2 regions of the Blautia sp. DFI.6.71 genome follow, and region 2 is predicted to be linked to the other one. Evidence: predicted binding sites of a transcription regulator. Region 2 holds the regulator's gene; the other holds the start of a gene.
The links. Region 2 encodes HrcA, which represses chaperone genes, less so after heat shock. Its sites were predicted from a motif close to TGTTAGCACTCNNNNNNNNNGAGTGCTAACA; they were not measured.

Region 1 (15,468 bases), on a different contig from region 2:
AATTGCCGCCTCCTTCACCGCATTTTATCGATACATGTATTGAAAAAGTGTATCTTGATAAAGGTTGGAATGTCAATGAGAGAAACACGTTGGATGAGAATGGCAATTATCGCCATGAATTTCCAACGTTGCAAGAGTTGTATGCTTCGCTTGAAGTTGCCGTTAAGAATTCTCACTATCAGGGTGAAACTCTGGGTAACTTACAATCTGTGTTGGAAGTACGTGTAGGAAGCCTTTTAAAACGTGAAATCGGTAATGTTTATAATGTTCGAGAGTCTATTTTGAAACCAGAACAATGGTTGGATGTGCCAGCAATTATAGAGTTGGAATCTCTTGGTGAAGGCCCTGCAAACTTTATGTCATTGTTGCTTTCAACGTTAATTCGTGAAACTTTGAAAGTTAGAAAAACGAGTGATAATGAAGGTGACGTCGATAAACCAAGCAAGGATTTGAACCACGTTATTTTCTACGAAGAAGCGCATAATTTAATTGGTCCCGACACGGATAGCCCTATGGGCGATTCAGTAGATCCTAAAATTTCTGCTACAAAGTATGTAGTTAAAATGTTGGCAGAGGTTCGAGCACTGGGTGAAGGTATCGTTATTGCGGATCAGTTACCAACAGTAATGGCTCCTGAAGTGTTGAAAAATACCGGACTCAAAATTGCTCATAGAATTACAGCGCAGGATGACCGAGCGCTTCTGGGTAGTACTATGTCTGCATCGCCTGATCAGTTGGAAGAACAAGGAACATTTGGAACCGGATGGGCTTTGATTTTCTATGAAGATCTTCTGAAGCCTTACAAGATGAGGGTTCACGAGTGGGATATTCAAAATAAAGATAAAAATAAATATGATTCTCCTACGAACAAGCAGCTTTTCTCGTATCTTAAGGACAATCAGACATATCGTTCTACCCTTCTTACAAGTGCAAAAATCATGAAGGAAAAGATGGATGTTGAATATGATCAGTTACGTAGACGAGGAGAAAAGTTAAAGGAAAACATTGATAAAGAGTACTTGATTATAAGGGCATTAAGTCGGGGGATTGAAAATCAAGAGGCGGCTTCGCTGGAGATGCAGCTTCCGGAAGATGTAGAGCGTAACAAAATAGAACTTCAAAAACAGAAACAGGCAGTCGAGGAAAGAAAGTCTCGATTCCTTCAAAAGAATAGCCGAGAGTTACATCAGCTTTGTTGGGATTATATTAACCAGTACTATGCCACAATCACGTTAGCAAATAACTATGATTTCACATCAGAGAGATTGTATGCAGCTTCGGTTAGTGGCTTCTTTACCATCTTCGAAACTATGCGTTCATTAGTGGATGTACCTGAGTTGACTGAAACGTTGGTGTCTGAGCTTAAGAATGTTATATCTGATACGGAGCGTTTTGTTTCGTTGGATAAAACAAAGGAATGCGTATTGAAAGGTAGCGATATTTATCCTGATCTGCAGTTTGCCAGTGGTTATTACTGGGTCAACGATACATATCTCAAAAAGAAAAACTTGGTAGCAAAAGCAAAGCGTATTCTTCAGTTAGACAGTGATCGCGAAAAGTACATCAATTCGTATTGCGCTGATTGGACTAATGAGTTTGTTGAAGTATACCAAAAAGCTGATGCATACGCTGAGGCTACAGAAAGACTCATCTTAATTAAAGAATTCGAAGCAAAGGCTCTGTATGTTGATGAACCAGAAGCATATGAGCAAATGATGAAGCAGATCAACGACTATAAGAATAAGAAATACGCATTGTATAAGATGCTTCATTCTATGGTAGTTGGTCCAATTAAAGAAGCATTTAGGTTTTTAAATGGAGCTGATAGGATCGCATTCCTGAAGGCATCAAAGAAAATCAGAGAATTACATTTGGAAATTGTAAATTATCTGGACTCACCTGCAGATGCTAAGCTGTCAGGTTGTGATCGTTATAAAAAACTTAGAGAAGAAGCAACCGTAATTATAAATATGGATCTGTTGGCCCGTATTGAATTGGCAAGATCCAATAGGTTGCTACAAACGGAACAGTTAATCTCTTCCAATAGTACAGAAGAAAAGAAAAAGATTATTAGATTGATTCGTGATACTCATAACGCATATTTTGAGGCTTATAGCAGATATAACGTTGAACGTTTTGATTATCAGATTATCTTGGTTAATTTCTATATGCAGTATTTAGATAGCATGATGGATTTTGGAGAAATAGCTGTTCAAGAAATGATAAATGATGATCCTTCGAGATATGAAGTGAAGAAGTGTTCTGAAATCATTCAAAAATTGATTTCAAACGATACTGTTCCAGAAACCCAGAAGATTTCTTGGAATAGGATTCAGAATCGGTGGATTAAATTCTTCAAGGAAGCATAGTAACAAAAGGGGGTGTCGAAATGGCTATGCGTTCAGTCGAATTTGTTGGCAAGGCTGAGGGGATAAAATCTCATGAGCTCTCAGTTAAATCCTTAATGGAGAAACTGAGCGGCACCCTCTCAAGTTTAAAGGGACAAAAAAGGTCTTTGCAAAGTGAATTGTCATCGCTTTATGCAGAGCTGGCGGCGGCAGAGAGTGATACCGATGAAGATGGTGAACCGGATTATGGGCTGATTGCATCAATCGAAAATCAGATTGATCAGACTAATGAGGAATTATCCGAAACTGAAGGGGAAATATCTCAGACATCTGGTGAACTGCAAAGAGCACAACAAGAGTATGCAGAGGTTAAAGAGGAAAAACAACAGACTTTATTTGAAATACAGGAACGAGCACGCATAACTTCACAAGATGCATCAAAAGCAAGCGGTATGTTTGGGGCATGGGCATCGGTTGGTGCTTCATTAAATCAATCATTTCAGGCGAATTTTGATGCATTAGCCCAGGCTGCATCAATTCTCGATGGAAATGTTAGCGCAGCCAGCGCGCAAACAAGTAGCAGTGGTGGCGGGGGTGGTAGTAGTAGAACTGCTGGTGGCATAGGAATTGCCGCTGCCGGCGCTACGGCGATAGCGTCTTCCGGCATGATAGCATCAACCAAACCTATGAGTGGTAGCTTAGGAAGCAAACAGATTTCGGGTGCAAACTCGCCAGGTGGAAGGTTTCAGTATGCAAAAGGCGGGAATGCTAATCACAAAGAGCCACAACTAAGTTCAACTCAAAGCTCAGGAACATCCGTACATTCTTCGGTAGGTGCTTCAGTAGGCATTTCTGCAGGAGCTACGACAAGAAATTCGTCATTCGAAACATCGCAATCGAGGCATAGTTCTAGTAATTCTGGAAAGAGTAGCATGAAGGGCGCATCGACTGTAACTGGATATGATGATTCTATATCCAAAGAAACAAGGAGGGCAGTTAACAGAAAGACTGCTAGTAGTGACGTCCGAGACATCCAAGCATCGCAAAGCGTATCTACAGCATCGCCAAATGCAGGAAGTCCGATGATTGCGAGAAGAGGTCGTAATTCATTTACAGATGGTCTGATTGTGCAAGATTGGGAGTTGGGCAGGTATTCAAGCTATTCGCTTTCATCCATACGAAAGGTTGCCGCAGACGCAGATTACGCAGCTTACATAAAAAATCCATCTGCTTACTCACATACGTCATATGATAAAAAACCAATCGTATATCTTGATCCTGCAACTATAAAAGAGATTCGTGGGATTAATGATCCGAATTTTTGGTCATACAAAAGTACATCTTATTCAGATTATATAGATATGGCCCGTCAAATACCCCTAGTGTATTCTATGGCAAAAGCGGGGCAAAAATTGACCGATTTAGCAAAACGAAATGACGTGATTGGTGCATGCGCAAGAAATTATTTCCTTTCAGAAGACATAACCGCAATGCGTGTTGGAAATAGCTTTATTTTTGGTGGCGAAGGTCGACATAGAGTTATGGCCGCGCTGATTGCGGGGGTTAATATTCCGGTCAGGATTACTGATGAATTTACAAAAAATGGAAGTGAATCAGTAATATCAAAAAAACAATTAGAGCAGCTTTCGGAGAAAGAAAAAGCTTCAAGGTTTAGGCAGAATTTTGCCGAAAAATCATTTACGATATCAGAAATGATTGCAAAAGCTGACAAATCCGAACTTCAATCAATAGTACGAAATGAGCAACTGGCCCAAAAAGTTGATTTTGGTGATTTAGATATTAATGTTGCTAGAGAACTAGTTGACACAATAAGAAATGCTAAGAACAAGTATCTATTTTTAGATTTTCCATTCATTGGAGCTACGCAGTCACTAAATGCTAATCTTAGACAGAATATTGAAGCGAGCCTGACTAGATTGTATGTTCAAAACAATCCAACAGCATCTATGGATGATATTGCAGAAAGTGTAAAATTGCAAACTGAAGCTTATATGAGTCAGTTTAAGATTGAAGACAATGATTTGGCAGTTTCTATAAGTGTTAAGACACCACAGAAAATTGCTAGACCAAAACCAGGAATGGAAACAGCGGGATATGTTACAGAATATGTCGGTGATATTTATTCATCAAAACTAAACGGTATTAGTATTAATGCTGAAAATGCGAAGGATTATTCAGCGTTACGTCAAGATTTGGAAAAAGAAGAAGCACGCGGAGCATCTCCAAAAGGATGTAAATCCGTAAATTACTTGATAAATCATGAAATAGCTCATCAGCTAGATCACTTTTTAAATCTGTCTTCTGATCCAGACATTATTAGAGAATATAAGAAACATATTGGACTGACAGAAAAAGAGCAGATTGATAATGTTTGTACGTATGCTAGTACAGATATTCATGAATTTATTGCTGAAGCATGGGCTGAAAGTCAATGTAGTAGTACTCCAAGAGCAGTTGCAAAACTTATTGGAGAGAAGGTATCACTTGCATCGGATGCATATATGAAATCAAAGAAAGGAGACGATGAGTATGTCAGAGAGCGCGAAATCTAATATAAAAGAACCCGAAGTAAACTTTGTTACTGTTGAAATAAAGAAAGTGAAAAAAGATGAAGACGGTCATGTGTATGAAGTTGTAGAGGAACAGCAGGTACCAGACTTTATTGCGGAGATACTTATTGGAAATTCTCTGATTGAAACAGATCACTAATTTAGGAGGGATTTTATGGATTTCTTTGAACAGTTCATGTTTGAGGAACTGGAAAATTTATATGCAAATGATAATCTGGAAACTTATGAGTATCAGGATATTTATGAACGTTTTACACATCTGGAGCATTTAGAAGAAGTAAAGCCTTACTTATACGCTATGCGTTTTTTGGGAAAAGGAACTAAAGCAGAGCCAGATAATGTTTTGCACGAACTTGAGAGTATGGAATTATCTCCTGATAGCCAAATCAAAGGACTGTATTTGGACATTAAGCTAGTAATGAAAAAAGGAAATTCTGATGATATTGAGAAATTAGAAAAATGTGTTGAGTCAGGATATTCAGAAAAATATTTGAAGGCGGCATCCTATTTGTGTTCGGAATCTGAAAGCGAAGTTGATGATGACGATGACGAGTACGAAGAAGATGATGGCGATTTTTCAGATGATAATGAAAAGGTGCGTTTTAAGAGCATGACTTTTGAAGGTTGTGGCTACAGTGGTTATCGCTTTACGTCTGGTGATATAGATTATCTTAATGCGAAAGTGTTTATAGAACCAATAAAAAAAGCATGTACACTATCTGTTCGTTCGCAAATATATGATGGTGATGAACCATTTTCAAAAGTTTTTAGTAATGAATATCAGTTAAAGCCTGGAGATACATGGTTCCGGACAACTGGCTGGGGGAACAAAAATTTCTATGCATATAAAAATAAAACTTACCAGTGGAGAGTTGAATTCGATGGTAAGGACGTGTATAGTCAGAACTTTTATTTTTATGATGGAAAAATAAAGAAATCTGGGGTTACTGTTAAGGATGTTAAGTTATTTGCTTCAAAGGCTTCTGGGGCACTTGAAGCAGATAGGAATCGTTATTCTACGGCTTTTGAAGGAGAGGATTTAGAATATGTATATTTTAAGCTTTTTGTGGAAGAACCTGGCGAAGAAACAGTAATACAGATCTTTTTGAAAATTGTTCGAATGGAAGACGATTCAGTTTTCTATGATAAATATATTTTACATCGTTTAGATGCGAAAACTTATGCCTGTTGGAATGGCGTAGGTTTCAATAAGAAGGGTAAATGGGATAAGGGATTGTACAAGTATTCTTTGCGTGTGGGAAGCGGAAATACGCATGAGGGAACATTTACCGTGTATTAATTAGGGGTGGTGGAGTTGATATGTCCATTTTGTGGGAAATCTATCCCCGATAATACAATGTATTGCCCAGAGTGTGGACAAAGCATCAATAATAAACCTGTACAAAAAGACAAGAGTTTGGCTGCCTTAAAAGAAATGTGTAAGGCAGAAGATGTCTCTGCTCTCTATTTTATGGGATTTAATCTTATCATGGGAATTTGTGTCGATGCAGATGATGCGGAAGGTGTTCGCCTTCTTGAAATTGCGGTCTATAAGGGCGATGCAGCATCTGCAATACTGCTTGCAGAGTGTTATTTGAATGGATGGGGTGTTCCGGAGAATCCAGAGAGAGCAGTTGAGCTCTTTATTGATCATCCACTGAATAAAAACAAAAAATCCCCTTATCTTCTTGGCAGATGCTATTTCTACGGAAAAGGAGTAGAAAAAGACCTTTATAAAGCAGCGGAGTATTTTAGGGTTGCAGCTGAGCTGGGTCACAGTAATTCCAAAGACTATTTAGGTGACGGTTACTATTATGGATATGGTTTGCCAGTAGATTATTATGAAGCGGCAAGGTGGTATAAAGATGCCGCGGATAATCATATGAATGGAAGTTCCGCACATAGTTTGGCATTTATGTACTTGAAGGGACAGGGCGTTTCGGAGAGCGAACGTGAAGTGGTTCAGTATTTCAAGATTGCAGCAGAGAAAGGAATAGCTCAGGCGCAACGTTTTATATCACGTGAATACCTTACAGGAGAGTTCCTTCCTAAGAGCTATCAGGAAGCCAAAAGATGGATGGAAGCAGCTGCAGAACAAGGTGATGAGGAAGCACAGATTGGTTTAGGCAAATATTATGTTAGTGGATTCGGCTTTGATGATGACCAAAGGCATTTGAGTGGTTCAGCAAAGCTGCAGAGCAAGGAAATGCGGAAGCTGAGTATATTGTTGGCGGTTGCTATTAGAACGAGGTTGGAGTGAAAGAAAACTATTCTAAGGCAAACACTTGGTATATGAAGGCTGTAAAGCATAGACATATGAGAGCTGCTTATGAACTTGGCATCAATTATTTAGATGGAAGAGGAATTGAGAAAGATTCTGATGCAGGAATTCAATTTCTTGAAATGGCTGTAAATGGAGATCTCAAGGAGGCAAATAAAGAGTTGGCATCCAGATATCATTTTGGTATCAAGAATTTCCGTGGGCAAGCAGTTTATAAGAATCCAACTGAAGCTAAAAGATATGCAACTATAGCAGTAGAAGATGAGAAAGATGGTGAAGCTCAGTTCTTGTATGCAAAATGTCTTTGGATGTATAAAAAATAAAAAGAGTGCGAAGCAGTATTATCAATTGGCCGAAAGAAACGGTTATGTTTCGACAGAAAAACCAAAGAAGAGATTTGGTTTCTTCTAAACTATTGTAAGTTGTTTCCCATGGCAAGATTGTTTTATGTTGCCATGGGAAATTCATGAGTTATATGATCGGAAATTTAAAAGAATGGAGATGATCTGATGATATGTCCATATTGTAAAAAGGCTATACCTGACTCATCTGTATTTTGTCCGGAATGTGGACAGACTGTGACGCAAAATTCAAAAGGCTCACAGAATGTGGATCAGTTTTGGGATAAGGTTCAACGACAGAATGACAAAGCTGATCAAATAAAGAAAGCAGAACTTGCTAAAGAGAAAGCAAGGCAAAGTGCCAAAATACGGAATACAATTTGGGGAATTATAGCAGTATGTGTCATTGGATTGGTAATTGTATATTTTACGGTTATTGGACCTAATATGACATACAGCATAGCGACAAAACTTTTTGAAGAAGGAAACTATCTCGAAGCAGCAGAAAAATTTGAAACAATAAAAACTCACAAAGATTCTGAAGAAAAAGTGAATCTGTGCAGGTATTCTGCAGCCGAAGAATTGTTCAGCTCTGGTGAATTTTCGGTTGCATTGGATATATATAAGGAGATAGATACATATGGTGATGCAGTAGATAAAGCAAAAGAGTGTACTTATCTTATGGGGGTTCAGTTGTACGAGACGGAAAAATATAATGAAGCATTAGAGTTGTTCCAACAGATTGACACTTATAAGGATAGTGCGGAGTATGCGGTTAATTGTTTGCTGACAAATTGTAAGTACAGTTGGGATTTTTCAAATTCTCTGGGTGAAATAAACGGATGCGAATCTTCAGTAAATGGAAATACCCAAATAAAGGAAATGCCTGGTGGCTTAGCAGCTGCATATTTTGATGGTGATGGAGATTACATTTCTTGTGGTACAGGCATTAATTTAACGGATGATTGGAGTTTTCATACTGTACTGTGCTGTAAGGATATAGATAAAGAATATTCTGCATTCTTCGCAAAGTATGAGACAGATCATGGAGGTATGTATGCATTTTCTGTAAATGAAGGTTATATTAATTGCTGGTTTACAGATGAAAGTGGTTATTCTGAATACTTTGATTCTGAGTATCGCATAGCAAACGGAGAGTGGGTTGATATATCTATTGTGAAAAACGGAGATAATATCAAATTGTTTATTAATGGTGAATTGGATAGCGAAGAGAATGTGGGTTGGCAAACATCAAGCAACGATCTGGTTACAATTGGTCGTCAAGCTTTAATGTTTGAGCCATATAGTGATCTCCAGTTTACCGGCTATATTGCTGAGATTTCTATATTTGAAAATGCATTGAATGAAAAGGCTGTAAAAAGTCTTTATTACAACAGTATGTTCCAAGATGGCTTACCAAAGTATGCAATGGCAAATGCGCTATCATGGAATGGACACACATATGCGGTGTTTTCAAATACCAGTTCATGGGAAGAAGCAGCGGAATACTGTGAATCTATAGGAGGCTATCTTGCGGTAATTGAATCCGCAGATGAAAATATTACGTTGTTTAATTATGTATGTAATGTGGCTGATGGAAATGCTTACTTTGGATTTAGTGATTCAGATGAAGAAGACGAATGGAAGTGGGTGAGAAATTCAAGCAGTGGATATACGAATTGGCATTCTGGGGAGCCAAATGGAGAAAGCTCTAACGAAGATTATGCTATGTTCTATTACATGTTTGACGATGGAACCTGGAATGATGGAGATTTCGGTGGCTCAACTGTTAATGGTGGTACTGCATATATCTGTGAATGGGATCAATAAAAATGATTCATGATAGTGATTGTCATTCGCCATGTTGATAATTAGTAACCTCGTAGCTTTGTCTAAAACACAGTCGGAGCTACGAGTTTTTTTTACAGTTCTGGATGCACTTGTACAGAATCTTCTTGGAGGATATTGGCGTGAGTGTGGGAGGCTAATAAAGAGAGGTCAAAATTCTCCCGAATGATCTGCAAAGTAGATTGGCGTTTTTGCAGATCCTGCTTTTCATGAATAACTGTAGAACGTTTGAATATTACGGTGCGGCAGGTGGCTCAAAGAGCCCCGGAATAATCAACGTTCATTTTCCAGATTTGAGATTTTGGAGCTTTGCCGTTCTTTTGATGGTAGCTTGGAAATGCCCAGTTCCTGTAACTTTTGTTTCAGAGTATCATGCAGTTGATATTCTGATTGATGTTTGGATTTATAGGATTTGGGATTTGAAGCTTTTATCCCATTCTCAATGACTTTTCTACAAATACGATAGCTGTCACAATGCTTTTGTATTACTTTTTGTTTGGTGATTTCTGCATTGATTTCTGCAAGCTTTTGATCTGACGCAAGGAGGGCATTTGAGACATCTTCCATATGCTGTTGGAAATCCTCATAGTTCAGAAGGTTATTTTCCGAAAGATAATTAAAAGTGCGTGCGGATTCTTTTAAATTATTGAGCTTTGCCCAACGTTCAAATCCTTCTCGATTGCCGGTTGTAACATACGTGGAGATATTGATATACAGGCGAGCTTCTCTGGACAGATGCCTTGGAACTTTTACTTTGTTACGATTTTTTGCCAGACGGATGCGGACATTTTCTTCTGAATAATAGCTTCCAAGAGATTTCATATAAGTGAAGTTTTTATGTTCCGGTGCACGGAAGGACAGGTGTTTTCCCTGTCGAACTTCATATTCTGCTAACTGCATCTTGTCCTATACTATACTTGACACATCCACATACTCTTCGTCATACGGGATGTACCAGATTGGGTGAGAACAATGTCAATCCCAAAGTTATGCAGTATGTGAGGGGGTGCTGGATGTCCAGTGGACATCCGTTTAGCACCGACCGTAGCGGAGCGAAGAACATTCAGATGCACAGATCACAGTGAATATCTACAATCATATTGCAGAGAAGTCTCACGTGGAGAATGAGATGTCTAAAATGAACCTACCAGAAACTGTACCTGCTGTGGTATAAACCATAAGTTGTTGTCGTAAAATGTGGTAAGAAAATCAGACGAATATATTTTTCCAGGAATTTGTGGTAAAAATGTGGTCAAATCAAGAAAAACGAGTGCGAAAGCAAGTGAAAAATCCCTGTGAAGCCCATAAAATCAAGGATTAACAAAATTTTTACAAAATAATTAGCACTCACCTCTTGACAGTGCTAATAACGTGTGTTATATTACATGCAGAACAAAGAAAACAACATATTTCTCCTTCGGGAGAGATATTTCTCATATAAGAGGAGGGTTAGCCTATGAATATCAGTAAATTTACACAGAAATCCGTACAGGCTGTCCAGGATCTGGAGAAGGTTGCTTATCAGTTTGGCAACCAGGAGATTGAAGAGGAGCATCTTTTATATGCTCTGCTGGAACAGGAAGACAGCCTGATTCTTAAACTGATCGAGAAGATGGAGATAGATAAGGATTATTTCAGAAATTCTCTGAATCAGGCACTGGATGCCAGGGTTAAGGTATCTGGCGGTGAGCTTCGTTTCGGACAGTATCTGAACAAGGCTCTGGTCAGTGCAGAGGATGAAGCCAAGGCAATGGGAGATGAATATGTCTCTGTAGAGCATTTATTCCTTGCCTTGTTGAGATATCCAAGCCCGAGCATGAAGAAGCTGTTTCAGGAATTTGGCATTACTAAGGAGCGTTTCCTGCAGGCACTTTCTACAGTACGAGGCAATCAGCGTGTAGTCAGTGACAATCCGGAAGCTACTTATGATACTTTGAATAAATATGGCGAGGATTTAGTCGAAAAGGCACGTAACCAGAAGCTGGATCCTGTGATCGGACGTGATGAAGAAATCCGTAATATCATCAGAATCCTTTCACGTAAGACCAAGAACAATCCTGTGCTTATCGGTGAGCCTGGTGTAGGTAAAACAGCAGCAATCGAGGGTCTTGCACAGCGAATCGTGGCAGAGGATGTGCCGGAAGGTCTGAAGGATAAGAAGATTTTTGCCCTGGACATGGGTGCTCTGGTAGCAGGTGCCAAATACAGAGGTGAGTTTGAGGAACGTCTGAAAGCAGTCCTTGAAGAAGTAAAGAAGAGTGAAGGAAACATTATTCTTTTCATTGATGAGTTACATCTGATTGTTGGTGCAGGTAAGACAGACGGAGCTATGGATGCCAGCAATATGCTGAAACCTATGCTTGCCAGAGGTGAGCTTCACTGTATCGGTGCCACAACTCTGGATGAGTATCGTCAGTATATTGAGAAAGATGCGGCTCTGGAACGTCGTTTCCAGCCTGTTATGGTGGATGAGCCCACAGTGGAGGATACCATTTCCATCCTTCGTGGTCTGAAGGAGAGATATGAGGTCTTCCATGGTGTTAAGATCACAGACAGTGCACTGGTTGCAGCAGCTACACTTTCACATAGATATATCACAGACCGTTTTCTTCCTGATAAGGCCATTGACCTGGTGGATGAGGCCTGTGCCCTGATTAAGACAGAGCTGGATTCTATGCCTTCAGAGCTGGATGAACAGCGCCGTAAGATCATGCAGCTGGAGATTGAGGAATCTGCACTGAAGAAAGAGACAGATAACCTGAGTAAGGAACGTCTGGAAACACTTCAGAAGGAGCTGGCAGAGCTTCGTGATACCTTTAATACACAGAAAGCACAGTGGGATAATGAGAAGCATTCTGTAGAGAAATTACAGAAGCTTCGTGAGCAGATCGAGGATGTGAATAAGCAGATTCAGAAAGCAAAACAGAATTATGATCTGGAGAAGGCTGCACAGTTACAGTACGGCGAACTTCCGAAATTACAGCAGCAGCTGGAAATCGAAGAAAAGAGTGTCAAAGAAAGTGACAGAAGTCTGGTTCATGAGGCAGTCACTGATGATGAAATCGCAAGGATTATTTCCAGATGGACCGGTATTCCTGTAACAAGACTGACAGAAGGCGAGAGAGCCAAACTCCTCACTCTGGAAGATCAGCTTCACAAGAGAGTTGTAGGTCAGGATGAAGGTGTGAAGAGGGTTACAGATGCAATCCTTCGTTCCAAAGCCGGCATCAAGGATCCGACCAAACCTATCGGTTCCTTCCTGTTCCTTGGTCCTACAGGTGTAGGTAAGACAGAACTTGCCAAAACTCTGGCAGAGAATCTGTTTGATAATGAACAGAATATGGTCAGAATTGATATGAGTGAGTACATGGAGAAGTATTCTGTATCCAGACTGATCGGAGCGCCTCCGGGATATGTAGGATATGAGGAGGGTGGCCAGCTTACTGAGGCAGTCCGCCGTAAACCATACAGTGTTGTACTTTTCGATGAGATTGAGAAAGCACATCCGGATGTGTTTAACGTACTGTTACAGGTACTGGATGATGGCCGTATCACAGATTCTCAGGGACGTACTGTTGACTTTAAGAATACAATTCTTATCATGACTTCCAACATCGGTTCTCCGTATCTGCTGGATGGTATTGATGAGAATGGTGAGATCAAACCTGAGGCTCAGAGCCAGGTTATGGATGACCTGAGAGGTCATTTCCGTCCGGAATTCCTGAACCGTCTGGATGAAATAATTATGTTCAAGCCCTTGACAAAATCCAATATTGGTAAGATAGTAGACTTGATGGTCGGCGAGCTTGACAAACGTCTTGCAGACCAGGAGCTTTCCCTGGAACTGACAGATGCAGCCAAGAATCAGGTTATCGAGAATGGCTATGACCCGGTATATGGTGCACGTCCGCTGAAACGTTATCTGCAGAAATATGTAGAGACTCTTGCGGCACGAAAGATTTTGTCCGGAGATGTTCACGCAGGTGATACTCTGGTGCTGGATGTTCAGAATGGGGAATTCATTGTTACGGTAAAGGACGGAAACTAAATGATACCCAAAGATCCAATGATTCTGCTGAGTTATGTGAATACTCAGCTCAGGGATTACTATGATTCCCTGGAAGCACTCTGCACATGCAGAGGATTGAAGAAAGACGAACTGGTGGCGAAGATGCATTCCATCGACTATGAGTATGATGAAGCAACCAATCAGTTCATATAAGAAATATGCGAAATGCTCTCTGACAGCGGGAATTGCTGTCGGGGAGCATTTTTCGTATTGCATATAAGAAAGATCCCTGCTTTAATTGCAAAAAAGTGATAAACTGCGGAGCAGTTATTGGGTCATGTGTTTCAAAATCAGTACAATTTTAAAAAATAGATAAGGCAGTACAAAAAAATGTCAGTAATAAAGATTAAATCGTTAAAATATAAACGAAAATAATCAGGGAATATGTAAAAAATGTATAAAAAAACAGGAAATAAAGTGTAAATATTCACTATCCACACAATTGATTTTTGTATGCTGTATGATATAATTGCATCTGTAAAAAACAAGCGCATATTAAATAGGAAGAAACACGTATATGAAAAAAATCTCCTGAATGATAGTCGCGCTGTACGAAAATACAATATGGAGGTGGCAGTTTTGAAAAAGTTGGTGACCGTACTGGGTGCTTTTTTTGCAGTTCTTCTGGCTTGTCCGTTGAGTGTATTTGCGGCAGAAGGCAGTAAAGCACCATCTACAGTACCTGTATGGCTTTGCATTCCCTTTGCAGGGCTTTTGTTATGTATTGCAGTGATGCCTCTGGTAAAAGCGGAGTGGTGGGAGTCTCATCAGCCACTGGTTGTTGCCTTATGGATCATTCTGATGGTGGTTCCATTTGCTTTCGTTTATGGAGCCGGAAAGACTGCAGAGACAGTTCTGGACTGTATTGTGAATGATTATCTTACATTTATCATTCTGTTATTCGGTCTGTTCTGCGTATCAGGTAATATTACCATGGAGGGTGATTTCGCAGGTTCCCCCCGTGTTAATGTAGGTCTGCTTGCACTGGGAACTTTTCTGGCAAGCTGTATCGGTACCACCGGTGCCAGTATGCTGATGGTACGTCCGGTAATTAAAATGAATTCATGGAGAAAGAGAAAAGGACATATTATGATCTTCTTTATCTTCATGGTTTCCAATATGGGTGGATGTCTTACACCAATCGGAGATCCGCCGCTGTTAATGGGATTTATGCGAGGTGTTCCTTTCTTCTGGAGCCTGCATCTGTTCCCTGTACTGATCTTTAATATGGTCATTTTGCTGTTTGTATTTTATCAGATTGATAAACGTTCCTACAGAAAGGATATTGCAAATGGACGTAAACCGGATATCCGTAAACCGGGTACTCAGTTCCGTCTGGATGGACTGCACAATATCATCTTCCTTGTGATGATCGTTGGCGCGGTAATCTTAAGCGGTGTACTTCCGGGAATGTCCGCATTCCAGGATGCCGCAGGCAATGTAAGAGGCATTCATCTCTTTGGAGAAGTAACCCTGACATTCCCGGCTCTGATCGAAATCGTGATCATTCTGCTTGCTGCTTTTCTTTCCTTTAAGACAACAGATAAGCAGATCCGTATCAGAAACCATTTTACCTGGGGGGCGATCCAGGAGGTTGCGGTTTTATTTATCGGTATCTTTATCACCATGCAGCCTGCATTGATGCTTCTGAAAGCTGTAGGGCCGAATCTGGGAGTTACTGAACCAGCAGAGATGTTCTGGGCAACCGGTGCGCTTTCCAGTTTCCTGGATAACACACCTACTTATCTGGTATTCCTTACAACAGCAGGAACGCTGGCATTTACAAATGGAATCACAACCACACTGGGAACTGTACCTACCAAGATTCTGTCTGCCATTTCCTGTGGTGCGGTATTCATGGGTGCCAACACTTATATCGGAAATGCCCCAAACTTTATGGTAAAGGCAATCTCTGATGAGAATGGTGTGAAGATGCCGTCATTCTTCGGATATATGTTGTGGTCTGTTGCATTTCTGGTTCCGGTGTTTA
Region 2 (15,468 bases):
ATATTTGAAAATATGAGTTTCATAAAAATGAATACTCTCTACGAAATCATAGGAATCCTGAAAATCTTCTTCCGTTTCCATCGGAAAACCAACGATCACATCTGTGGTAAGTGCAGGATTTCCCAGATATTTTCTCAGAAGCCCGCATTTCTCTGCATATTCTGCGCTTCTGTATCTGCGATTCATTCGCTCCAATGTGGTATCACATCCGCTCTGCAGGGACAGATGGAAATGCGGACACATTTTCGGCAATGCGGCAATGCTCTGCACAAATTCTTCTGTGATGATTCCCGGTTCCAGGGAGCCCAGACGGATTCGTTCGATTCCTTCTACCTCATGTACTGCCCGGATCAGGGAAAGCAGTGTTTCTTTCTCTTCTGCCGGGAAATCTACACCATAAGAGCTTAAATGAATTCCTGTCAGAACGACTTCCTTGTATCCTTTTGCTGCAAGTGCATGAACCTCATCCATTACATGCGCGATCTTACGGCTTCTGACACGACCTCTTGCATAAGGAATGATACAGTAAGTACAGAATTGATTACAGCCGTCCTGAACTTTGATATATGCGCGTACATGCTCTGCTGTATGATCAATTGCCAGTTCTTCATATTCTTTTGTCTGGTTGATCTTGAGCACATGTTTCTGTTTGGTGTGCTGTTGCTCATATTCCTCGAGTACCTGGACAATATTTCCCTTCTGATTGTTTCCAAGGATCAGGTCTACAGCCTCATCTTTATCCAGTTTCCCTTCATCTGTCTGTACATAACATCCGGCTGCGATCACGATAGCATCCGGGTTCATTTTCTTTGCTTTGTGCAGCATCTGTCTGGATTTACGGTCTGCAATGTTGGTTACTGTACAGGTATTAATTAAATATACATCAGCCCCCGGTTCAAAAGGTACGATCTCGTAGCCCGCTTCTTCCAGAAGCTGCTGCATGGCTTCTACTTCATAGGCGTTTACTTTACATCCTAAGTTGTGAAGTGCAACTTTTTTTCCCATTCTTTCCTCCTAATTGATTTTTCTGTTTTTATAATTCTATACCTGCATACTCATTTTCTGTAGTCTGGACTTTGTATACATGCTGACATTTCGAAAACTTATATGCTTACAGAATAGATTTTGTTTTCGCTCTAGTTATTGTTCATTTTCTACAAAACAGTCTGATATTTTAGCACTGTTCTACATTTTCACTAAATCTTTCTGGAAATTTTATCCGTTTTCACCTTGACTTTTATGGTCTCTGCCGTTAAGATGAAAATTGTAAGCTGACAGACAATCAGGTCAGCAAATAACTATTATTAAGGGAGGTTCTCATAATGAAAACAGTTAAAATTTCACTGAACTCTATCGATAAAGTGAAAGCGTTCGTTAATGAAATCAGCAAATTCGACTGCGATTTCGATTTAGTATCCGGAAGATATGTAATCGACGCAAAATCTATCATGGGTATTTTCAGCCTTGATTTATCCAAACCAATCGATTTAAACATCCACGCTGATGGCGCTGCTCTTGATACCGTTATGGCAATCGTAGGCAAATACGTTACAGAATAATTTTTTCGCAGTCATTGAGGAACTGTTTACCAGTTCCTCTTTTTTTTGTATACCAGAGTTTCAAGTTCAAACATAAGGAAGTAGCGTCAGCAGATTCCGAATGTTTGTAATCGATATTAATCAATCTCAATAATCTCAACAGTCTCCAGCGCTGTCTTCATGAGTTCGTCAATTTTTTCTTCCAGTTTTGTTTCAGAACGGTGGATCACGTTCAGGTTTGGTTTGGTAACCGGATGTTTTGCCACGAAAATAGTACAACAGTCTTCGAATGGCTGGATGGATGTTTCATAGGTTCCGATTTCCCAGGATCTTTCTACGATTTCCTGTTTGTCGAATCCGATAACCGGACGGTATACAGGGAGTGTGCAGACTTCGTTTGTTGCTGCAAGGCTCTGCAGGGTCTGGCTGGCAACCTGGCCGATGCTTTCTCCTGTGATCAGGCCGAGGCATCTGCTTTCTTTTGCAAAATGCTCTGCAATACGCATCATGTAACGGCGCATGATGATTGTCAGCTCATCGTGCGGACACTGATCGTAGATGTAGAGCTGGATATCTGTGAAGTTTACCACATGGAGGCGAATCGGTCCACTGTATTTTGCTACCTGTTTTGCCAGGTCTACAACTTTCTGTTTTGCTCTTTCGCTTGTGTATGGCGGAGCGTGGAAGTATACAGCGTCAATCTTAACGCCACGTTTTGCGATCATGTAACCTGCTACCGGGCTGTCGATTCCGCCAGAAAGGAGAAGCATAGCTTTTCCGTTTGTGCCGATTGGCATTCCACCTGCGCCTTTGATGGTCTGGGAATATACATAGATCTTGTCTCGGATTTCTACGGAAAGAGTCAGGTCCGGTTCATGTACATCTACGCTTGCATCCGGAAACTCATCCAGGATACGACCGCCGAGTTCTGCACTAACTTCCATGGATGTGATCGGATAAGATTTCTTTGCTCTTCTTGTATATACTTTGAAACTTCCGTCGTAGTTCGGATGGCAGTTCTTCATGTAGGAAACTACGTCCTTTGCCATCTGCTCGAATCCCTGATCTTCGTAGATCACTACAGGGCAGATTCCAACAATACCGAATACATGCTGCAAGGCTTCTACAGTTTCATCATAGTCATACTGCTCCGGGCAGAATACATAGATTCTTCCCTGTTCTTTCTTTACTTCAAACTCACCTTCTACTTTGGAAAGGGCGATGTTCATCTGCTTTACAAGGGCATCTTCGAAGATGTATCTGTTCTTGCCCTTGATGGCGATTTCTGCGTATTTTATTAAAAATGCGTGGAATATCATTTGTTTCTCCTTCTCTTATTTTGCTTATAATAAATTGTTTTATATAATATTAGAATTAATATTTTTCTGGATTTAATATCTGTAATTTTCAAATAGAATTCATATAAGTGCTATTAACAACCTTTTCAAATATTCCTGAGCTTATCTCAGGTTCCATTCCAAATATCACTTATAACTATTATTTGTTATCTGCGTGCATAGCGTTTCAGCATCGGCAGTACTTCATTCAGAACTTCCAGGCAGTAGTCAACTTCTTCGAATGTATTCTCCTCTGAGAAGCTGATACGTACAGTGTTCTCGATCTGTGCATTGCTCATTCCCATTGCTGAAAGTGTTGCACTTGGTTTTCTCTTGTGACTGGAGCATGCGCTTCCTGCTGATACATAAATATTTCTATCCTCTAATGTGTGAAGCAGTACCTCGCTTCTGATTCCCAGAAAGCTGACGCTTAAGATATGCGGTGCGCCTTCTCTGACAGGCATTCCGTTGATTACTACATCGTCAATCTTAGAAAGTCCTTCTGCCATGCGTTCTTTGAGCTGGTAAAGATGCTCTACTTTCTCGTCAAAGTTCTGGTACATCATCTTCGCTGCAACGCCAAGTCCTGCGATTCCCGGTACGTTGTCTGTTCCAGAACGCATGCCGTTCTGCTGGCCGCCGCCGAGAATGAGAGGCTGTACTTTTGCCTTGCTGTTGATGTACAGGAATCCAACTCCTTTTGGTCCATGGATCTTATGTGAGCTGACAGACAGAAGATGGATATTCCATTTCTTCGGATAAATACGATATTTACCGAATGCCTGGATCGCATCTACATGATACAGCGCCTTCGGACACTTCTCCTGGATCATTGCACCGATTTTCTCTACAGGCATAACCGCACCGGTCTCATTATTTACCATCATTGTAGATACGAGAATGGTATCCGGCCTTAATGCTTTCTCCAATGCGTCAAGTTTTACTACTCCATGCCCGTCTACAGGAAGAATGGTCACTTCAAATCCCTGTTCCTGCAGAAAAGCTACCGGCTGGCTGACTGCAGCATGCTCTACTGCAGTTGTGATAATGTGATTACCGCTTCGTTTGTTGGCAAGCGCACCACCGATCAGAGCCAGGTTGTTTGACTCTGTTCCGCCGGAAGTGAACAGGATTTCTTTTTCTGTTACTTTCAGTATCTGTGCCAAAGTTCTGGCAGATTCTTTGACATACCCTTCTGCGTCTACACCTTTCTGGTGCATGGCAGATGGGTTTCCGAAATCTTCCATCATTGTTTTTACCACGATGTCCTTTACTTCTTCAAAGCAGCGGGTCGTGGCTGAATTATCAAAATATGCTTCCATTTTTGTTCTCTCTTGTTTCTATTATTCATTTTCCAACTGGAACATCAGAACTGAAAGAATCGCAAGTCCTGCTGTCTCAGTTCTGAGGATTCGTCTTCCAAGTGTAATCGCATGGGCACCTGCTTCCAGTGCCTTTGCTACCTCTTCTTCCTCGAATCCACCCTCCGGTCCGATAAAGATACCGACAGACTGTCCAGGCTTAATCTCGCTGAGGATTTCTCTGGTTTCTTTCATTCCTTTGGCAAGTTCGTACGGGATCAGTTTTACATCTAACTGTTTCGCAAATTCCAGTGCCTGTTTGTAGGTCATTACTTCATGGATCTCCGGGATCAGCATTCGCTTGGACTGCTTTGCTGCACTCTCTGCGATCTGCTGCCAGCGAACCACCTTCTTTGCTGCCTTCTTAACATCCAGTTTCACCACACATCGCTTTGTCTCTACCGGGATTATAGAAAAAGCTCCCAACTCTACTGCTTTCTGGATGATCAGTTCCATCTTGTCTGCTTTCGGCAGTCCCTGGAAAAGATAAATTTTATTTGGCAGCTCATATTCCGGCTCCTGTGCATAGAGGATATGCAGCAGAACCTCATCCTCTCCCAGTTCTTCAATCTGGCAGTGGTATTCTTTATCTCCTCCGTCACTGATCCACACATCCTCCCCACATTTCATGCGGAGAACGTTTTTAATATGATTTACATCCGTCCCATTGATGTGGATACGGTGTGCCTCTTCCTCAATCTGATAAGGCTCCACAAAAAAACGCTGCATAGGATCAGTCCTTTCTTGCTGTTACGGAAACCCACTCGCCCTGATGTGTCACTTCTACGACCGTCAGGCCTGCTGCTTTTACTGCCTCCACTACAACTTCTTCTTTCACATCAAGAATACCGGAAGTAATGTAGTAAGCGCCTTTTTTCATCTGGTTTACAATTACTGGTGTCAGAGGGATCAGAACATCTGCAAGGATATTTGCTGTTACAATATCATATTTTTCATATCCTGCCTGATCCTGAATCGCTTTATCGTCAATGATGTTTCCGATGACCATATCAAAAGTTTCATCCACGATCTGGTTTGCTTCTTTATTCTCTGCAACTGCAGGAACTGCACATGGATCAAGGTCTGTTCCCAGTACATGTTTCGCACCAAGTTTCAGGGCAACGATACCAAGGATACCGCTTCCGGTTCCTACGTCAAGCATCTCTGTATCCGGTGTTACATATTTCTTTAACTGGCGAATCACAAGCTGAGTAGTCTCATGCATACCTGTACCGAAGGCTGTACCCGGATCAATGTGGAGGATCATCTTGTCTTTATCCTCTGCTTTTACTTCTTCCCATGACGGTACGATAAGGATATCATCTACATAGAACTGGTGGAAATACTGTTTCCAGTTATTAATCCAGTCCTTGTCCTCTGTCTGAGATTCTTCAATGGTAGCTTCCCCGATGTCCATAAAATTCTTCAGGTCATCTAATGCTTCACGAACATCTTTCAGGATTGCTTCTTTGTCTGCATCTTCTTCCAGATAAAAATTCAGATAGGCAATGCCGTCATCTGCTGGTCCTTCCGGCATAATATCTACAAACATCTGAGCCTTGTCTTCCTCAGTCAGAGGCTGTTTGTCCTGAATTTCCACGCCTTCAATGCCGACTTCTGCAAGTGTGCTGATAACGATATCTTCTGCTTCTGTTTTCGTTTTTACTGTAAAACGGTTCCACTTCATGTAATTGTCTCCATTTCTTTATGTTATATAATTAACTATTATCATCCAAAAATATGTCTGACCCATTCTCTGTTACTCTGCAGCTATTCCCATAATGCAGCATCTCACCACATCCAGTCAATTCTTATTTACCCACCGACTGCATGCTTCACTTATTTTTTCAAAAAAATGTCTGAATATCTCGTGGCGGTTTCCTTTGCTGTAAAATCTCCACGCCAATTCTACCAGTGCAACTCCGGCAATGGCATCCACCAGATAATGCTGTTTAAGCACCTGGGTAGAAATAATGATCAGTATTGCAAAAATCAGTGAAAAATGCTGATACCATTTTGGAATATTCTCTGATTTACTGACTCCGCGCCAGCTCAGCCAGCTTACATAACAATGGATTGACGGAAATAAGTTAGACGGACTGTTTCCACCATCCATGAGATAAACAAACTTAAGCATCTGCTGGGACCATGTAGTTCCTGCAATCTCAGGTCTGACATTGGTAGTTGGCAAAACCAGAAAAATAATAAAACATGTAATATGAACAGTCAGATCAGTTGCCACAAACCGATAAAATCCATCTTTTCCTCTCTGTGCAGTCAGAATATAATTCACTGCCCAAAAAGGAAATGCCAGAATATAAATCCAGATAAACTGTGGTATTAACGGCACTGCCCTGTCCAGTGACATGGTAAAATCAAAATGATATCTGTCTGCTGTCAGTACTCCGCTTCCCCAGTAAATAAGACAGTTTAATACAAAAATGCTTATCAGCGGCAAAATTACCCATACAGGGAGATACTTCTCCCGAAAAGCTGCGATCTTCTCTGTTTTTGTCAAATATCTCTCCATTTCTCAGGAAACTTTTATTCCTGTCTGTTCATCTGATTTTTACCGTTACTCTTCAATATACACGACTATACAAAAAAAGAAAAGAGGGTAAACCTCTTTTCTTTAATTTTCTTTTATAATTAATCCTCAAAAGTCTCTTTTAATTTATCCATGAAACTCTTTTTCTTCTTTTCCGGTTTTTCAAAATCATCAGAATCTTTTGATTTCGGACGATTACCACACGCCTCATCGAATTTGCGCAGTGCTTCTTTTGCTTCTTCGTTGAGGTTTGTAGGAACCTGCACAACGAAAGTCACATAATGATCGCCACGTACATTCTTATTTCTCAGAGACGGTACACCTTTTCCCTTCAGACGGATCCTTGTGTCTGTCTGAGTTCCGGGTTTCACTTCATATTCAACCTCTCCATCCACTGTGTTAATACGTACAGTACCGCCCAGTGCTGCCTGCGCGTATGTAAGAGGCGCAGTAGAGAAGATATTCATATCCTGTCTCTGGAAGATCGGATGACGTGCAACATTTACTTCTACAAGCAGATCGCCTCTCGGGCCTCCGTTTGTACCCGGTTCACCCTTCTCACGGATGCGGATGCTCTGACCATTGTCAATACCTGCAGGTACAGATACCTGAATCTTCTTTCTTGAAGATGTATATCCGGTTCCGCGGCAGGAAGTACATTTATCCTTGATGATCTTACCTGATCCATGACAATCCGGACAAGTCTGTACATTACGCACCATTCCAAACATGGACTGCTGTGTATAAACAACCTGACCTTCTCCATGACATTTCGGACAGGTTACCGGTGAAGTACCCGGCTTCGCACCTGTTCCATGACAGGTGGTGCACTCGTCTTTCAGTACGATCTCCAGTTCCTTCTCACAGCCAAAGACAGCTTCTTCAAAAGTAATATTTACGCGTGCGCGGAGATTAGCTCCCTTCATCGGACCATTATTGGCACGTCTGCTTCTGCTGCCGCCGCCAAATAAATCGCCGAAAATATCGCCGAAGATATCACCCATATCAGCACCGTTAAAATCAAAACCTCCGAAGCCGCCGCCGGCACCTCCTCCACCGTTTTCAAAAGCCGCATGGCCAAACTGGTCATACTGTTTTCTCTTCTCCGGATCGCTTAAGATGGTGTAAGCCTCTGTTGCCTCTTTAAATTTCGCCTCAGCCTCTTTATCTCCTGGATTTACATCCGGGTGATACTTCTTGGCCAGCTTACGATATGCTTTTTTAAGTGTTGCGTCATCGGCGCTTTTGTCCACGCCTAAGACTTCATAATAATCTCTCTTATCAGCCATGATTTTAATCCTATACCCGTTTTATTTATAACACAACTATTCAGTGAGAGAGACTCTCCCACTGAACAGTTATTATTGATATTTCCGTTGCAAATCTCTGCTTTTACAGAAATGTCACATTATACTTCTTTGTAATCAGCATCTACAACATCATCGTTGTTTCCTGCATCTGTGCTGCCTGCTGCACCGCCGCCCATATTCATGTCCGGTCCTGCCTGGCCGCCTGCCTGCTGTGTCTGCTCATACATTTTAGCGAAAAGCTTCTGAGCACTTTCCATCATCTTCTCCTGAGCAGCTTTGATATCTGCTACCTGAGAATCTGTCATCTCTTCTGCATTTGCAGTCTGAGACAGTAAATCTTTCAGTGCGTTCAGGTCTGCTTCTACAGCAGCTTTATCATTAGCATCGATCTTGTCTCCGGCTTCTTTCAGTGCATTCTCAACCTGGAATACCATGGAATCAGCATTGTTTCTTGTATCGATTGCTTCTTTACGTTTCTTATCCTGTGCTTCAAACTCAGCAGCTTCTTTTACTGCCTTGTCGATATCGGAATCAGACATGTTAGAACCAGCTGTGATTGTGATGTGCTGTTCTTTACCTGTTCCAAGATCCTTAGCAGATACATTTACGATACCGTTTGCATCGATATCAAATGTAACTTCAATCTGCGGAACACCACGACGTGCTGGCGGGATTCCGTCCAGACGGAACTGGCCAAGGGATTTGTTGTCTTTTGCAAACTGACGCTCACCCTGTACAACGTTGATATCTACTGCTGTCTGGTTGTCTGCTGCTGTTGAGAAAATCTGGCTCTTTCTTGTAGGAATTGTAGTATTTCTCTCAATCAATCTTGTTGCGATACCACCCATTGTCTCGATGGACAGTGACAGTGGAGTAACATCCAGAAGAAGGATATCACCTGCGCCTGCATCACCTGCAAGTTTACCACCCTGGATAGAAGCACCAAGTGCTACACACTCATCCGGGTTCAGGTTCTTGCTTGGCTCTTTGCCTGTTAACTGTCTTACTTTATCCTGAACAGCCGGGATACGGGAAGATCCACCAACCAGAAGTACCTGGCCAAGTTCAGATGCTGTGATACCTGCATCTGAAAGTGCACGACGTACCGGTTCTGCTGTCATTTCTACTAAGTCATGTGTTAATTCATCGAATTTAGCTCTTGTAAGGTTCATATCGAAGTGTTTCGGGCCTTCTGCTGTAGCTGTGATGAATGGCAGATTGATGTTTGTAGTTGTTGCGGAAGAAAGCTCTTTCTTTGCTTTCTCTGCAGCTTCTTTTAATCTCTGAAGTGCCATCTTATCATTGCTTAAGTCTACGCCTTCTGCTTTCTTAAACTCTGCAAGCATGTAATCTGTAACTTTCTGGTCGAAGTCATCACCACCAAGACGGTTGTTACCTGCTGTGGAAAGTACTTCGATAACGCCGTCACCGATTTCGATCACAGATACATCGAATGTACCGCCACCTAAATCGTATACCATAATCTTCTGTTCTTTTTCATTGTCAAGACCATATGCAAGAGCTGCTGCTGTTGGCTCGTTGATGATACGTTTTACATCAAGACCTGCGATTTTACCGGCATCTTTTGTTGCCTGACGCTGAGCATCATTGAAATATGCAGGAACTGTGATAACTGCTTCTGTAACTTTCTCACCAAGGTATCCTTCTGCATCTTTTTTCAGTTTCTGAAGAATCATAGCGGAAATTTCCTGTGGAGAATATTTCTTGTCGTCGATTGTTACACGATAGTCAGTACCCATCTCTCTTTTAATGGAAGAGATTGTTCTCTCTGCGTTTGTTACTGCCTGACGTTTTGCAGGTTCACCTACAAGACGTTCTCCTGTTTTTGTGAAAGCGACAACTGATGGTGTTGTTCTTGCGCCTTCTGTATTAGCAATAACTGTTGGCTGTCCGCCTTCCATTACGGCTACACAGCTGTTTGTTGTACCTAAGTCAATACCAATGATTTTTCCCATAATCTTGTTCCTCCTGTTTATTTTCAACTAGATTTGATATATTCTATATTTTCATGTAAATTAGTTGGCTACTTTTACCATACTGTGGCGGACTACGAAATCCTTGTAGGTGTAACCCTTCTGGAATTCTTCTACCACAATATTCTCACCAGCTTCTTCATCCTCCACATGCATTACTGCGTTGTGGAAGTTCGGATCAAATTCCTTACCCACTGCTTCAATCGGTTTCACGCCCAGCTCATCTAATGTGGTGATCAGCTGTTTGTAGATCATCTTCATGCCATCTGCAAAAGAATCTCCTTCAGGTGCCTGTGCAAGACCTCTCTCGAAGTTATCCACAACCGGAAGCATTTTCTCAACTATGTCCTTGGCTCCGATGATATACATACTGGATTTCTCTTTCTCCGTTCTCTTACGGAAGTTATCGAATTCAGCCATGTTTCGTTTCAGCCTGTCTGTAAGTTCTTCAATCTGCTGTTCAAATTTATCTTTTTCTTTTTTCTTCTTGCCGAAGAAAGAAGTTTTTGATTTGCTGTCTTTCTTGTCATCCTGGGAAGCTTCCTCGTCTCCGTCCTCTACCGGGATTTCCTCTGTTTCTGCTTCGCCGTTCTCTACAACTTCAGGTTCATTCTCAACAGTTTCTTCTGTTACCGGAGTATCTGTTGTCTCTTCTTCCTGAGCTGTGTTCTTTGTTTCTTCTGACACTCTCTATTACCGCCTTTCTAACTCTCTTTCTTAATCAGTTCGTCCAGCTGGACTTTCAAAGCCTTCAGGCTGTCAACTACGTTTGCATAATCCATACGCTTGGGACCGATGATACCGATGGTACCATGCATTCCTTTTCCAAGTTCGTAAGTGGCTGTGACTACACTGCAGTCTTTCATGGTCTGCACCGGCATCTCATCACCAATGTACACCTGAATTCCTGTGTTCTCGGTATCAGACATTCTCTCTTTCACCAGGTCTACCAGATCCTGCTTCTCTTCAAATGCTGAAATCAGCTCGCTCGCTTTGCTTGTGTCTGCAAGCTCCGGATACTTGAAAATGTTGGTTGCTCCTGAAGTATATATCTGCATATCGTCTTCGTCTACCTGGATGGTGTCTGCCACTGCATCAAGGACTGTGCCAACCACAGAGCCATGTACACCTGCCTGTTCTTTCAGGCGGGCAATCATTCCCAGGTTGATATCCTGAATGGGCACCCCATTTAAGTTGGTGTTAAGAAGAAGATTTAATTTCAGGATTGTCTGATCGTCCATCTCCTCATCCAGATTGATGATCTGGTTTCGGATGACATTGTTATCACTCACTACTACTGCCACAAGCTGAAGGGGTGTCACACGGGAAAGCTGGATGAATTTAATCTTGCTTCCGCTGTACTGTGGAACAGAGATCATTGTTGCATAGTTGGTATTGGAGGCCAGTACCTTTGCTACCTGCTTCAGCATTTTATCCAGTTTGTCAGTTTTCTCTATCATGAGATCCTTGATTTCCTGAACCTCTGATTCCTTTTCTTTCATCAGCTCGTCTACGTAGAGGCGATAACCTTTATCAGAAGGAATTCTTCCGGCTGAGGTGTGGGGCTGTACGATATATCCCATATCTGTCAGGTCTGACATCTCATTCCGGATGGTGGCAGAGCTTACATTTAAATCTGCAAACTTGGAAATGGTCCGGGAACCCACCGGTTCGCCTGTTTCCATGTAGGTTTTGATGATGGCTTTTAGTATTTTCTTTTTACGATCATCTAATTCCTGATCCATGAAGTTCCACTCCTTTACTGCCTTTGTTTTTGGTTTGTTAGCACTCATGTTTTAGGAGTGCTAACACCTTATGCTCATAAGATAGCACTCTTGATTTGGTTTGTCAATATTATTTTGTGAATTTTTTGTTATTTCATAACAATATTATTTATTTGATTTGATGAAAAGAATGCTGTGAGAAATTGACTGTAACATCATTTTTTATCTCATATTACTTGTAACCTGTTCTGGAATTGACCATAAAAATATTTTTCCTGTTTCAGGTCATTCTTTTCCTGCCCTGGCCTTGACTGTAATTTTTCTTTTCCTATTTCAGGTCATTCTTTTCTTCTCATAGGCTTGACTGCAATTGTTATTTTCTTGTTTCAGGTCATTCTTTTCTTCTTATAGCCTTGACCGTAATTATCATTTTCTTGTTTCAGGTCATTCTTTTCTTCTCGCAGGCTTGACCGCAATTAGTATTTTCTTGTTTCAGGTCATTTGTTCTATTTATCAAGAGCGTCAAGGTTCTTTTTCAGGTCGATCATTTTATCACGTAGTTCGGCGGCCTGTTCAAAGTTGAGGTCTGCGGCTGCGGCGCGCATTTGTTTTTCTACCTGGGTGATAAGTTTGGTAAGTTCTTTGCGGGTCATGGACTCTGGGTCTTTCTGGAGTCGGACTTCGGTTTCGGCTACTGCTTTGGATACGGCGATGAGGTCGCGGACTGCTTTTTTGATAGTAGTCGGAGTGATTCCGTGTTCTTTGTTATAGGCTTCCTGGATGGTTCGGCGGCGGTTGGTTTCGGTGATGGCTTTGTGCATGGAATCGGTCATGTTGTCTGCGTACATGATTACATGGCCTTCACTGTTTCGGGCAGCTCGTCCGATGGTCTGGATGAGAGAGGTTTCGGAACGGAGGAAGCCTTCTTTGTCTGCATCCAGGATTGCTACCAAGGTGATTTCCGGGATGTCCAGGCCTTCTCGAAGGAGGTTGATTCCTACCAGTACATCAAAGACATCCAGACGCATATCACGGATAATGCGGGCACGTTCTAAGGTATCGATATCGGAATGGAGGTAACGGACTCGGATTCCTACTTCTTTCATATATTCTGTCAGGTCTTCTGCCATTCGTTTGGTGAGAGTGGTGATCAGTATTTTGTGTTTCTTTGACACTTCTTTGTTTACTTCCCCGATCAGGTCGTCAATCTGTCCTTCAATGGGGCGGACTTCTACTTTCGGATCCAGAAGTCCGGTTGGACGGATGATCTGTTCTGCACGGAGGAGTTCATGATCATACTCATATTGTCCCGGAGTGGCGGATACAAACATGACCTGATCCAGTTTGGATTCGAATTCTTCGAAGCTTAAGGGGCGGTTATCTTTGGCTGAAGGAAGCCGGAATCCGTAGTCTACCAGTGTCTGCTTCCTGCTCTGGTCACCGGCGTACATTCCTCCTACCTGAGGTACTGTGATATGAGATTCATCTATAATAAGTAAGAAGTCATCTCCAAAATAGTCCAGCAGTGTGTATGGCGGCTGTCCGGGCTTTAATCCTGACAGATGTCTGGAATAATTTTCGATTCCTGAACAGAATCCGGTTTCTTTCATCATTTCAATGTCGAAATTGGTGCGTTCTGAGATTCGCTGGGCTTCCAGAAGCTTGTCTTCGCTTTTGAAATACTCTACACGTTCTTTTAATTCTTCTTCTATTGCTACAGCTGCTCTCTGGATCTGTTCTGCTGGCACTACATAGTGGGATGCAGGGAAGATGCTGATATGAGAACGCTGGCATTTGATTTCTCCTGTCAGTACATCAATTTCTGAAATACGGTCGATCTCATCTCCGAAAAATTCTACTCTCACGGCTGTATCGGAGCTGTTGGCAGGAAAAATTTCCAGGGTATCTCCACGGACACGGAAGGTGCTTCGGTGGAAGTCCATCTCATTTCTGGTGTACTGAATGTCGATCAGCTCCCGGATTACCTCATCCCTGTCTTTGGTCATTCCCGGACGCAGGGAAATCATCATGTCAAAGAATTCCTGAGGGGAACCCAGTCCGTAGATACAGGAAACGGAGGAAATGACCACTACGTCTTTCCGCTCTGACATTGCGGCTGTGGCAGAGAGACGGAGTTTGTCAATCTCGTCATTGATGGAGGAGTCTTTGGCAATATAGGTGTCTGAAGACGGGACATAAGCCTCCGGCTGATAGTAGTCATAATAGGAGACAAAATATTCCACTGCGTTCTCAGGGAAGAATTCTTTCATCTCTCCGTAAAGCTGTGCCGCGAGAGTTTTGTTGTGGGCGAGGATGAGGGTTGGTTTATTTAGCTGGGCGATGACGTTCGCCATGGTAAATGTCTTGCCGGAACCGGTGACACCCAGTAAAGTTTCGAACTGGTTGCCTTCTTTAAAGCCTCTGACCAGACGTTCAATTGCCTGGGGCTGATCTCCAGTTGGCTTGTACTCGGAATGCAATTCAAAATGATCCATAATATTCTCCTGTTTTAATCAAATTTCACTTATCAAAAATTGAAATATGTTTAATATGGTTATATTTTCAGTATATCATCCCATATAAAAAAAGTACAGAGCAAGCGAATACCTGTTCTGTACTTTAACGTGTCGCGTTACTGTTCACTCTGGCTGCCTAAAACCGAACAAATAGTCTTCTCAACTTTTTCTGCATCAACAGGTTTTGCAATATGTCCGTTCATTCCTTTTGCCAGTGCCTTTTTTCTGTCTTCCTCAAAGGCATTGGCTGTCATGGCTATGATTGGAATAGTGGCTTTGTCTTTATCTGACAGTCCGCGGATCATCTCAGTTGCCCTGTAGCCGTCCATGTTCGGCATCTGGATATCCATAAGGATCAGGTCATAGGTGCCTGCCGGTTTCTGTTCTATCCTTGACACACACTGAACTCCATCCTCAACACGATCAACCATAAGTCCCATATCCTCCAGGATAAACTGTGCGATTTCCGCATTCAGATCATTATCCTCGGCAAGCAAAATATGTTTTCCGCTGATTCTGTCTGTTTCATCCACATCTGAAGATTTTTCCGTATCCTGTTCATAGTAGCTCTTATCAGCAATCCTGTATTCCAGGGTAACTGTAAATTTACTTCCTTCTCCCTGCTTACTTTCTACTTCAATAGTTCCGTACATCATATCAATATACTTCTTTATGATCGGCATTCCCAGACCTGTTCCCGCAATCTTTCCGTCTGTTGTATTTCGTTCCCTGGCAAAAGCCTCAAAGAGAGATGGAAGGAATTCTTCGCTCATTCCGATACCTGTATCAATTACCTGAGTCCGTATCCGCACATAGTCTTTCCTGTCACAGTCAAGCTCTGTGATCCTTATGGTAACTCTTCCCCCTGAAGCTGTATATTTTACCGCATTACTGATCAGATTGAGGAAAATTTCCTTGTTCTTCGTCTCATCGCAGATTACGTGCTCATGCTTGACATCATATTCCATCTTAAGGTGAATACATTTTTTCTCCGCTTCCGCCTGGAAAATTTTGTAAATTCCCTGATAAATATCTCTGATCTTCACATAATCTTCATCCAGTTCCACCTTACCGCTTTCAATCCGGGCCATGTCCAGCACATTATTGATAATAGACAGAAGCAGATTTCCGGACTGTTCC

Region 1: a site for HrcA is predicted at 10,748-10,778, ahead of clpB (ATP-dependent chaperone ClpB). Genes of this name have one in related genera too.

Annotation. Positions count from the first base shown of each region.
Region 1 covers NZ_JAJDMJ010000014.1:11,152-26,619, forward strand. Annotated here, with positions in the region: gene LJE12_RS08085 (ATP-binding protein) at 1-2,369, shown strand, start outside; gene LJE12_RS08090 (hypothetical protein) at 2,390-4,921, shown strand; gene LJE12_RS08095 (hypothetical protein) at 4,899-5,078, shown strand; gene LJE12_RS08100 (hypothetical protein) at 5,094-6,239, shown strand; partial or broken gene LJE12_RS21050 (zinc-ribbon domain-containing protein) at 6,249-6,317, shown strand; gene LJE12_RS08110 (tetratricopeptide repeat protein) at 6,357-7,199, shown strand; gene LJE12_RS08115 (tetratricopeptide repeat protein) at 7,196-7,543, shown strand; gene LJE12_RS08120 (LamG-like jellyroll fold domain-containing protein) at 7,730-9,391, shown strand; gene LJE12_RS08125 (hypothetical protein) at 9,683-10,309, opposite strand; gene clpB (ATP-dependent chaperone ClpB) at 10,866-13,457, shown strand; gene LJE12_RS08135 (DUF4250 domain-containing protein) at 13,458-13,631, shown strand; gene LJE12_RS08140 (sodium:proton antiporter) at 14,058-15,468, shown strand, end outside.
Region 2 covers NZ_JAJDMJ010000038.1:18,960-34,427, forward strand. Annotated here, with positions in the region: gene mtaB (tRNA (N(6)-L-threonylcarbamoyladenosine(37)-C(2))-methylthiotransferase MtaB) at 1-1,005, opposite strand, end outside; gene LJE12_RS14260 (HPr family phosphocarrier protein) at 1,323-1,559, shown strand; gene thiI (tRNA uracil 4-sulfurtransferase ThiI) at 1,676-2,857, opposite strand; gene LJE12_RS14270 (cysteine desulfurase family protein) at 3,043-4,197, opposite strand; gene LJE12_RS14275 (16S rRNA (uracil(1498)-N(3))-methyltransferase) at 4,219-4,965, opposite strand; gene prmA (50S ribosomal protein L11 methyltransferase) at 4,970-5,923, opposite strand; gene LJE12_RS14285 (phosphatase PAP2 family protein) at 6,041-6,754, opposite strand; gene dnaJ (molecular chaperone DnaJ) at 6,886-8,073, opposite strand; gene dnaK (molecular chaperone DnaK) at 8,193-10,070, opposite strand; gene grpE (nucleotide exchange factor GrpE) at 10,131-10,775, opposite strand; gene hrcA (heat-inducible transcriptional repressor HrcA) at 10,793-11,833, opposite strand; gene uvrB (excinuclease ABC subunit UvrB) at 12,319-14,307, opposite strand; gene LJE12_RS14315 (transporter substrate-binding domain-containing protein) at 14,445-15,468, opposite strand, start outside.